2 regions of the Arthrobacter sp. 10T44 genome follow, and region 2 is predicted to be linked to the other one. Evidence: riboswitches for the same ligand, from Rfam matches in the RefSeq annotation. Region 2 holds a riboswitch; the other holds the start of a gene.
What was found. A riboswitch is a leader RNA that binds a small molecule or an ion and turns the genes downstream of it on or off. The one in region 2 is predicted to bind thiamine pyrophosphate.

Region 1 (5,177 bases), on a different contig from region 2:
GCCGATGCGGCAGGAGGGCGGCAAATGACACGGAAGAGGGTCTCGCTGCGCCAGGAGCTGCCGCTGCTGGTCTGGCTCGTTATTGTCTGGGGCGCCCTGTGGCAGGACTTCAGCGCCGGAAACCTGCTCTTCGGCGCCCTGATCGCGGTGGTGGTGGCCCGGCTGTTCTACCTGCCGCCGGTGGAACTGGGGGGCCGCTTCAACGTGCTGCGCGCCGTGCCGTTCGCGCTGGTCTTCCTGGCCAAGGTCGTGGCGGCCAGCTTCCAGGTCCTGTACCTGGCCGTGGTCCGTGGTCCGCGGGTGATCAGCGCCGTCATAGCCGTCCCGCTCCGCAGCCATTCAGACCTGCTGGTGACCGCCACGGGACACGTCATCTCCCTGATCCCGGGGTCCGTGGTGGTGGAGGTGGACAGGTCCACGTCCACGCTCTACATCCACGGCATCAATGTCCGAGACGCCGAGGACGCGGCCAAGCTCCGCAAGGAGGTCCGCGACACCGAGGCCGGGCTGATCCGGATCATGGGCACCAGGGCCGAACTGTCCGCACTGAAGCAGGAGGCCGGGGCGTGATGCCGCTGGTTTTGACCATTACCGCGGTCGTGCTGTCGCTCGCCGCGGCCGGCGCGATCATCCGCATCGCGCGGGGGCCCTCGCTGCTGGACCGGGTGCTGGCCGCCGACGTGCTGCTGGCCATCCTAGGCGCGGCGCTGTGCATCGACATGGCCGTGAACCGGCACCTGAACAACCTGATGCTGCTGGTGTCCATCTCGATCATCGGCTTTGTCGGTTCGGTGACGGTGGCCCGATTCGTGGCCGACCGGAGGAAGCAGCCCAATGAGTCCTGACACGATTTCCGCCGACGCCGTAATCGACACCGTCTCGGCTGTGTTCATGGTGGTCGGGGCGCTGATGTCCCTCGGCGCGGCCATCGGCCTGCTGCGGTTCCCCGACCTCATGAGCCGGATGCACGCCGCGACCAAGCCGCAGGTGCTGGGGCTTTTCCTGCTGCTCTGCGCCGTGGGGCTGCAGCTGCGCACCTGGTGGGTGTGGCCGGTGCTGGTGGTCGCGTGGATCTTCCAGCTGCTCACAGTGCCGGTCTCCGCCCACATGGTTGGCCGCGCCGGCTACCGCACCAAGCACCTGCACCCCGAGCTGCTGAGCGCCGACGAGCTGGAAGCCGTGGTGCAGCAGGCGGCCGGCAAGCGCGGATTCACGGACGACGACGACGAGTAACGCCGCCGGCGGCGATATGGCTTAGACCAGGTCCTGGGTCTTGGCGAAGCGGGTGATCGCCCGCTGCGTGCCGCGGTTGGCGAGGACCTGGATGATGGCGCTGACCGAGGCCGAAATGAGGGCGAAGGTCAGGGCCTGGCGCAGGGTGGTGGGGACGTCGTCGTCGTGGCCCTTGGGCGGTTTGTTGCCGGTGGTCTTTTCCCAGACGGTGTCGACTACCTTGGTGCCGACGAAGCCGGCGAGGAGGCTGACGCCGGTGCCAAGCAGTTTGATGAAGATGTTCATACTTCGTACTCCTTGCGGGAGGAAACAGGGCTTCCCCTAGCCTAGCGTCCCCGGGCGGCCGAGGATTTCGGTCAGTGCCTCGACCACCAGCTCGTGGTCGTCCTTCTGCGGCAGCCCCGACACCGTGACGGTGCCTACCACCCCGGTTCCGCGCAGGTAGATGGGGAACGAGCCGCCGTGGGCTGCAAACTCCCGCTGGTCGAACCAGGCGTTGTCCTCGATCCTCTGACCGGCAGCACGCGCCCGCAGGCCCACCAGCAGCGACGGGACTTCATACCGCACCGCGGTGCGCTGTTTGGCCTTGATCCAGCGCTCATTGTCCGGGGTGGCGCCCTCCAGTGCGGCGTGGAAGAGGACCTGATCGCCCTTGCTGATGTCGATGGCGATCGGGTAGGAGCGCTGGCGGCCGAGTTGGACCAGGAGGAGGCCCAGGTCCAGCGCGTCGTCCTTGCTGAAGGACCGGAACTGCAGTTCGTCGATTTCGGCCAGGATGCGGCCGATGAGCGCGGCCAGGGATCCCGGCGGCTGTGGTTCCGCGGAGTCCGGGTCGTACTCGGGGGAAGGCACTGGTGCGTCGGTCATGGGACTCAGCTTCCGTTAGGTGGCCGCCGCCGCGCAAGCCCAACTGACTCGCAGTTGTTGCCGTTATGAGCCCTCAAAACGACAACGACTGCGAGTCACTTGGGAGTGCCGCCGGGTGTAAACTGAGCCAGCCCACAAGGGCGATTTAGATACGACAGGGGAGCGCCGCCGTCGGGCATCACTGGAGAAATCCAAGGTAACCGTAGGTGGGCGCTGAGAGTGCGGACAGCCGCAGACCCTCGAACCTGATCCGGTTAGTACCGGCGCAAGGGAGTCGAGTTCTCAGGGTGCCCGGCACCCGTGGCGAAGGCCGCGGTGCCGCCGGAGCACCCTCCCCTCCTGTTCCTCAGGAGGACGATATGACTGACATTTCTGCGAAGCAGACACTGACCACCGGCAAATACAGCTGGCGCGTGGTCGACATTGTGGTGGCCGCGTTGATCGCTGTTGCCGGCGGTGTGATTTTCTGGGCCTGGTCCCAGGGTTCCAACCTTGTTTCCGTCCCGCTCAACGCGGTCTACCCGCCGCTGACCGGGCTCTACGCCGGCGGCTGGATGATCCCGGCGGTGCTGGGCATGCTCGTTATCCGCAAGCCCGGGGCGGCGCTGTTCTGCGAAGCGGTGGCCGCCACCGGCGAGCTGATCATGGGCTCGCAGTACGGCACCACCGTGCTGATCTCCGGCATCCTGCAGGGCCTGGGCGCCGAACTCATCTTTGCCGCGTTCCTGTACAAGAAGTTCAACCTTCCGGTGTCCCTGCTGGCCGGTGCCGGTGCGGGCCTGTTCTGCGGCCTGAACGACTCCTTCCTGCCCTGGGGCTGGAACATCGCGTACGAAACCGGTGACAAGCTCGCCTACATCATCTTCTGCGCCATCTCCGGAGCGGTGATTGCCGGGGGACTGTCCTGGCTCGCCACCCGCGGCCTGGCCAAGACCGGGGTGCTGGCCTCGTTCGGGTCCCGCAAGGCGGCATCGGAACCCGTCTTCTCCTGATGCCCGCACACGCATGAGGTCTGTCGACGACGTACGCCCGGCCGCGGTCAGCGCCCGCGGCTGGGGCTGGCGGCACGCCGGCCGGGCCCGGCCCGCCGTGAGCGGCCTGGACCTGGACATCCGTCCGGGCGAGCGCGTGCTGTTGCTGGGCCCGTCCGGCGCCGGCAAGTCCACGCTGTTGCACGCCCTGGCCGGTGTGCTGGGGGACAGCACTGCGGCAGCCGCGTCCGCTGCTGCTTCCGCTGATGCCGAGGACTCCGATGAGACCGGCAGCCTGCTGATCGACGGAGCCCCGCCCAGGGCCCGGCGCGGGCGGGCCGGGCTGATGCAGCAGGACCCGGAGACCCAGGTGGTGCTGTCGCGGCTCGGCGACGACGTGGCCTTCGGGGCCGAAAACCTCTCGGTCCCCCCGGCGGACATCTGGCGGCGGGTGGGGGAGGCGCTCGACGACGTCGGGCTGGGCGGCCTGCCGCTGCATCACCCGACGTCGTCGCTCTCCGGAGGCCAGAAGCAACGGCTGGCGCTCGCCGGGATCCTCGCGATGCGGCCCGGGCTGCTGCTCCTCGATGAGCCCACCGCCAACCTTGACCCGGCCGGTGTCCTGGAGGTCCGCGACGCCGTGGGACGGTGCCTGGACAAGACCGGGGCCACCCTGGTGGTGGTGGAGCACCGGGTTGCTGTCTGGAAAGACCTTGTGGACCGGATCGTCGTGCTGCAGCCCGGATCCGCCACGGACTCCGCCGTGCTGCTGGACGGGCCCCCGGACCTGGTCCTGGAGCAGGCGCGGGACATGCTCATCTCCGCCGGCGTCTGGGTGCCGGGCCATGTGCCCGCCACCCGGGCCCGCCGCGGCCGAACAGGACCGGAAGGGGACGCCGGGGCCGGCCAGCTGCTGCTGGCCGCAGAGGAACTGGCCGTGTCCCGCGAACGGCCCCGCCGCACCGGTTTGCTGCGGGGCTTCAGCACGGTAACACCCGTCCCGGTGCAGTCCGGCATCACGGCCCGGGTCCGGTCCGGCCAGGCGTTGACCGTCACCGGCCCCAACGGTTCCGGGAAGTCGACCTTCGCCCTGACCCTGGCAGGCCTGCTCTCCCCGGTCTCCGGCGCGGTGTCCGCCACCACCGAGCTGAGCGCCGGCGCAGGCATCGATCCGTACAAATGGAGGGCCCAGCAGTTGATCGCCAGGATCGGCACGGTGTTCCAGGAACCCGAGCACCAGTTCGTCACCGGCAGGGTGCTGGACGAACTGATGTTCGGTCCCCGTCAGCTGGGCCGCGGCGAAGAACGGGTCGAGGAGCTGCTGGAACGGCTCCGGCTCCGCGAGCTCGTGGATGCCAACCCCTACACGCTCTCCGGCGGCGAGAAACGGCGGCTCTCCGTGGCCACCGTGCTGGCTGCCCACCCGCAGGTGCTGGTGCTGGACGAACCCACCTTCGGCCAGGACGCCAACACCTGGGCGGAACTGGCCTCCTTCCTCTCCGAGCTTCTCGACGCCGGGACCGCGGTGGTCTCGGTGACCCACGACGCGGAGTTCAGCGAGGTCCTGGGCGGCACCGAGCTGAAGCTCGGCGCACCGCAGTCGGGCGCGCCGGGACTACCCGGCAGGACGAATCCGGGGGTGGCGGCGCCATGAGGGACGCCCTGACCCTGCGCGGAAACCACGCTCTGCTGACCCGCGCCAACCCGCTGGCGAAATTCTCCGGCGTCGTGCTCATCACGGTCGCGCTGGCGCTGTCCATCGACTGGGTGTCCGCGTCCGTGGCGCTCGCCTTCGAACTGCTGCTGTTCCCGCTGGCGGGCCTGACCCTGGCCCTGCTCTGGCAGCGCGGCTGGCCGCTGATCCTCGCGGCCGCCGTGGGCGGCTGGAGCACCGCGATCCTGGCCCCGGACCACGGCAGGATACTGCTCGACGTCGGCGTCTGGTCCATCAGCGAGGGCTCGCTGCAGCTCGGGCTGGGCTTCCTGCTGCGCGGCCTCGCGATCGCGCTACCGGCGGTGCTGCTGATGAGCTGCACCGACCCCACGGACCTGGCCGACGCCCTGGCGCAGCAGGCGAAGCTGCCGCACCGTTTCGTGCTCGGCACC
Region 2 (5,177 bases):
CACTCCTGTTTCTGAAACGGGGTCGAGCCCGGCGTTCTGCACCCGTGGGGCGGGCCGTACTAGGGGGTTCTAAAAGGACAAGATCCGGACGCGGAGAGAGGGGCCACGCAGATCGAGTACCTGTTCATTGTGCCAGATCACCGCGCGGATTTCGACTTGACACCCTAGGGCTGCGTGTCCGGGCACTTTTTCGAGCCGTCGGCTTGGGCGCGTCAGGAGGTCCAGACGTAGAGCCCGGCCTTGGTGGCGGGGTCGACGCCGGCAGCGAGTTCGGCGAGCTGGCGGACATAGCGGGCGGCCTGGTCGGCACCGAAGGGCATGTCCTCCTCCGCGGCCCAGCCTTCGGCGACGTCCGCGAGGACATCACCCTCGCCCTCGGTCTCGTAGCTGAGCAACTCGGCCAGGGCACGGACCATGGCGGCCGGCACGCCCAGCAGGGAGTCGCTGGCCACGTCCACCATGGCCAGCTCATAGTCGGCCCCGGCGGCATGCACGGCAGTCCCGGCCAGGTCACCCAGGCGTTCGACTTCGAAGTCGCTGGTGTCCGGAATCCGGACCGCGCCGGGGGCGACCGCGGCGCCGCCGTCGAGGGCCGCTGCACGCTTGAGGGCGGCGTCATGGGTGGCGACGAAGATTTCAGTAAATCCCAAGGAAGTGCTCCTGATGAGGGTTGGCGGCGCTGGCCGCGTTTTTGGCGTCGCTTTCAGCCTATCCGCTCCAGCCCGGCCGCGCCCGGACCGGACATGCCCTGCCCCGGCCGCGAGCAATGGACATAATCCCACTATGTCCATCCCTGGCCGCGGCGGATGGACATGCCCGGCGTCCCGATCGGCGGACGGACATGACCGGGCGACCCCATGCCGCGCCCTGCCTCGCGCACTCCCGCCAGCGGAAATGCCCACCCCTGGCCGCGAGCAATGGACATAATCCCACTATGTCCATTCCCCGACGCGCACACAGGACATGTCCGCGGACCCTGCCGTCGAAAGTTGGACATGCCCGGAGTGGGCTTCGAGGATTGGACATGTCCAACGCTGGCGCTGCAGGCTGGGCATGTCCGGATGATCAGCGGACGGCGACGCGGATGCTGTTGCGCCACGGATCCTCGAAGCGCAGCTCGGCTCCGGTGTGGTGCGACTGGACGCCCGCGGTCTTGAGGCGGTCGGCGAGGGCGCCGACGTCGTCGCCGGACGGTACTTCAACCAGCACTTCGCCGAGGCCGAGGGTGTCACGGCGGGGGCCGGCGCCGCGGCTGTTCCAAACGTTCATGGCCATGTGGTGGTGGTAGCCGCCGGCTGAGACGAAGAGCGCCTGGCCGTGCCAGCCCGCGGTCTTCTCAAAGCCGAGGGTGCCGACGTAGAAGTCGTGCGCGGACTGCACGTCGCCGACCTGCAGGTGGACGTGCCCGACGCCGGCGTCGGCCTCGCGCTGCCCGGCGAGCGACGCCTCGGTGAGGTGCTGCTCGAGGTAGCGCTGCGGCGGCAGGGCCAGGCTGTCCATCACGACGTTCTTGCCGTCCCAGGACCAGGCTTCGCGGGGGCGGTCCCAGTAGAGCTCGATACCGTTGCCCTCCGGGTCATTGAAGTAGAAGGCCTCGCTGACAAGGTGGTCGGCGCTGCCGGTGAAGGATTGCGGCTCATACTGCGCGGCGGACGCGACGGTGGCGGCCAGCGAGGGCTGGTCCTCAAAGAGAAGGGCGGTGTGGAAGAGGCCGGCTTCGCCGCGGGAGGGCAGGTTCAGCCCGGGTGCCGGTGCCAGGTGGACCAGCGGCTTGAGCTTGCGTCCGAGGTAGAGCCCGCCGTCCTGCTCGGCAACGATGTCGAGGCCGAGGGCGCGCTGGTAGTAGTCCGTCATCAGCTTCATGTCGCCGACCTTGAGCATCACGGTGCCCATGGTGAGTTCGGCAGGAAGGAGATCCTGGGTGCTGGCTTCTACGGTCATTGAAACGCTCCGGTGGTTCTGTGGCCCCCGACCTTCGGCGACCCTCGTAGAGTTAAATTACTTGAAGCTTCAATTTATTCCTAATGGCCGGGGATGCTCCCCTGTACCAGTTCGCCGCGGAGCACGATGCCCCTGAGCTCGCGCAGGGTGCCGAGATTCCCGCGCGGATCCTCGGCGCAGACCAGGACGTCGGCACTGGCACCTTCTGTGATCGCGTCGGCTCCGAGCCAGTCGCGGGCGGCCCAGGCCCCTGCGTCGAGGGCGGCGCCGGCGGGGAGCCCGGCGCCGTGCAGGGCCTCAAGTTCGTCGACGATGCGCCCGTGCTTGATCACACTCCCCGCGTCCGTCCCGGCGTAGATGGGGACCCCGGCCTCATACGCCTCGAGGATCCGTTCGGCGCGGCGTTCCCAGAGCCCCAGCATGTGCGCCGCGTAGCGGGGGAACTTTGCCTTGGCCTGGGCCGCGATGTCCGGGAAAGTGGCGATGTTGATCAGGGTGGGGACAATCGGGACACCCTGTTCGACGAAGCGCGGCAAGTGCCGGGGAAGCAGCCCGGTTCCGTGTTCGATGCAGTCGATGCCGGCGTCGAGCATGTCATCGAGGGTGTCCTCCGCGAAGCAGTGCGCCGTGACGCGGGCGCCTTCGTCGTGGGCGGCCCGGACCGCGTCCCTGACGCTCCGGGCCGGGAAACTCGTAGCGAGGTCGCCGGCGTCGCGGTCGATCCAGTCCCCCACCAGCTTGACCCAGCCGTCCCCCGCGCGGGCCTGCTTGCGTACGGCCTCCACGAGGTCCTCGGGTTCCACCTCGACGGCGAAGCCCCGCAGGTACCGCCGCGTCCTGGCGATGTGCCGCCCGGCGCGGAGAATGCGTGGCAGCTCGCGCCGTTGCTGGATCCAGCGGGTGTCATGAACGGCGCCGGCGTCGCGGACCAGCAGGGTACCGGCGTCGCGATCGGTCAGGGCCTGCCGCTCGGCAACGTCCTCGGGAACATCCCCGCCGGGTCCGAGCCCGATATGGCAGTGCGCATCGACCAGCCCGGGGATCACCCAACCGTCCAGGACCAGGTCCGGCGCGGCCGCGGGGCGCCGGAAGGTCAGGCGGCCGTCCACGGCCCACAGCCCGCGCCGCTCTTGGTCGGCTCCGGTGAGGACCGGGCCGCTGAACTCGATGATGCCGCTCATGGCCTAAAGCCTAATCCGCATCGCGATCCGCGGGCCAAGCCCGCCCAGCCCCCCAGCCCCTCGACGGCTTCCCGTCGGGCTGTGGTAGCTTCGTCTACGACCACACGGGTGCCCTTGCAGGGGCTGAGATCGGGCTGACGCAGCCTGCGACCGTTGAACCTGTCCGGGTAATGCCGGCGAAGGAAGTGAGTATCTCTTTGAGCGCAACAAATCCACAGCAGAGCCCTGCCCAGAATGGGAACAGCGCCGCAGCAGCTACCGTGACGCAGTCCCTGAAGTCGCATGCCCTCGCGTACGTCGAGGACGGCGGGATCCGCGTCCCGGTAACCGAAATCGCCCTGGCACCGTCCCCTGGCGGCGTCGGGAATCCTCCGTTCCGGGTCTACCGCACCGCGGGCCCGGGCAGCGACCCGGTGGTGGGACTCGCCGCTTTCCGCCGTGACTGGATCGCCGGGCGCGCGGACACGGAGCCGTACAGCGGCCGGGAACGCACTCTGCTCGACGACGGCAAGTCCGCGGTCAGGCGCGGCGCCGCCTCGGCTGAATGGCGGGGCGCACCGCCCGAGCCGCGTCGCGCCGTCGAAGGCCGAACGGTTACCCAGATGCATTATGCGCGGCACGGCATCGTGACACCGGAGATGCGTTTCGTCGCGCTGCGGGAGAACTGCGACGTCGAGCTTGTCCGCGGCGAAGTCGCCGCCGGCCGGGCCATCATCCCAAGCAACATCAACCACCCGGAGTCCGAGCCGATGATCATCGGGAAGGCGTTCCTGGTGAAGATCAACGCGAACATCGGCAACTCCGCGGTAAGCAGTTCCATCGCCGAGGAGGTCGACAAGCTCCAATGGGCCACGCAATGGGGGGCGGACACGGTGATGGACCTTTCGACCGGGGACGACATCCATACGACCCGCGAATGGATCATCCGCAACTCGCCCGTCCCCATCGGCACCGTCCCGATCTATCAGGCACTGGAGAAGGTGAACGGCGAAGCAAACGCCCTGACCTGGGAGATCTTCCGTGACACGGTGATCGAACAGTGCGAGCAGGGCGTCGACTACATGACGATCCACGCCGGGGTGCTGCTGCGGTACGTCCCGTTGACCGCCAACCGGGTCACCGGCATCGTGTCCCGCGGAGGTTCCATCATGGCTGGGTGGTGCCTCGCACACCACCAGGAGAACTTTCTCTACACGCATTTCGACGAGTTGTGCGAAATTTTCGCCCGCTACGACGTCGCCTTCTCACTCGGCGACGGCCTGCGGCCGGGGTCGACGGCGGACGCCAACGACGCTGCCCAGTTCGCCGAACTGGACACCCTGGCGGAGCTCACGCAACGGGCCTGGGACTTCGATGTCCAGGTCATGGTGGAGGGCCCGGGACACGTGCCGTTCCACCTCGTCCGGGAAAACGTGGAGCGCCAGCAGGAACTCTGCAAGGGCGCGCCCTTCTACACGCTGGGGCCGCTGGTCACGGATATCGCACCGGGCTATGACCACATCACCTCGGCGATCGGCGCCACCGAGATCGCCCGCTACGGGACCGCCATGCTGTGCTACGTCACGCCGAAGGAGCACCTCGGCCTGCCCAACAAGGACGACGTGAAGACCGGCGTGATCACCTACAAGATCGCCGCCCACGCCGCCGATCTTGCCAAGGGCCACCCCGGAGCGCACGAACGCGACGATGCCCTATCCAAGGCCCGGTTTGAATTCCGTTGGCGGGACCAGTTCGCGCTGTCCCTGGACCCGGTGACGGCTGAGGCATTCCACGACGAGACTTTGCCGGCGGAGCCGGCTAAGACAGCCCATTTCTGTTCGATGTGCGGGCCGAAGTTCTGCTCCATGCGGATCAGCCAGGACATCCGGGACGAGTACGGTTCGGCGGATTCCCGGGCAGCCTTGGCACAGCTGGCGGACGGAATGCGGAGGAAAAGCGACGAATTTCTGGCGGCCGGAGGCAAGGTCTACCTGCCCGAGCCCACCGTGGGCGCACAGTCAGCGGTACAGGCCTAGGCACAGGCACAGCCCTAGGCCGCGGCCGGGCGCCTGCCCT

Region 1: it holds a riboswitch for thiamine pyrophosphate, as region 2 does, so the genes downstream of both, AC1DBL_RS04325 (ECF transporter S component) here and thiC (phosphomethylpyrimidine synthase ThiC) in region 2, are expected to answer to the same signal.

The regions. Positions count from the first base shown of each region.
Region 1 is NZ_JBFTGT010000001.1:913,531-918,707, reverse strand. Features, by position in the region: gene AC1DBL_RS04355 (Na+/H+ antiporter subunit D) at 1-28, shown strand, start outside; gene AC1DBL_RS04350 (Na+/H+ antiporter subunit E) at 25-570, shown strand; gene AC1DBL_RS04345 (MrpF/PhaF family protein) at 570-845, shown strand; gene mnhG (monovalent cation/H(+) antiporter subunit G) at 835-1,233, shown strand; gene AC1DBL_RS04335 (DUF4235 domain-containing protein) at 1,255-1,518, opposite strand; gene AC1DBL_RS04330 (heme-degrading domain-containing protein) at 1,555-2,100, opposite strand; TPP riboswitch at 2,247-2,390, shown strand; gene AC1DBL_RS04325 (ECF transporter S component) at 2,460-3,092, shown strand; gene AC1DBL_RS04320 (ABC transporter ATP-binding protein) at 3,106-4,725, shown strand; gene AC1DBL_RS04315 (energy-coupling factor transporter transmembrane component T family protein) at 4,722-5,177, shown strand, end outside.
Region 2 is NZ_JBFTGT010000002.1:55,232-60,408, reverse strand. Features, by position in the region: gene AC1DBL_RS04750 (hypothetical protein) at 213-650, opposite strand; gene AC1DBL_RS04745 (VOC family protein) at 1,066-1,941, opposite strand; gene AC1DBL_RS04740 (amidohydrolase family protein) at 2,022-3,122, opposite strand; TPP riboswitch at 3,217-3,324, shown strand; gene thiC (phosphomethylpyrimidine synthase ThiC) at 3,293-5,137, shown strand.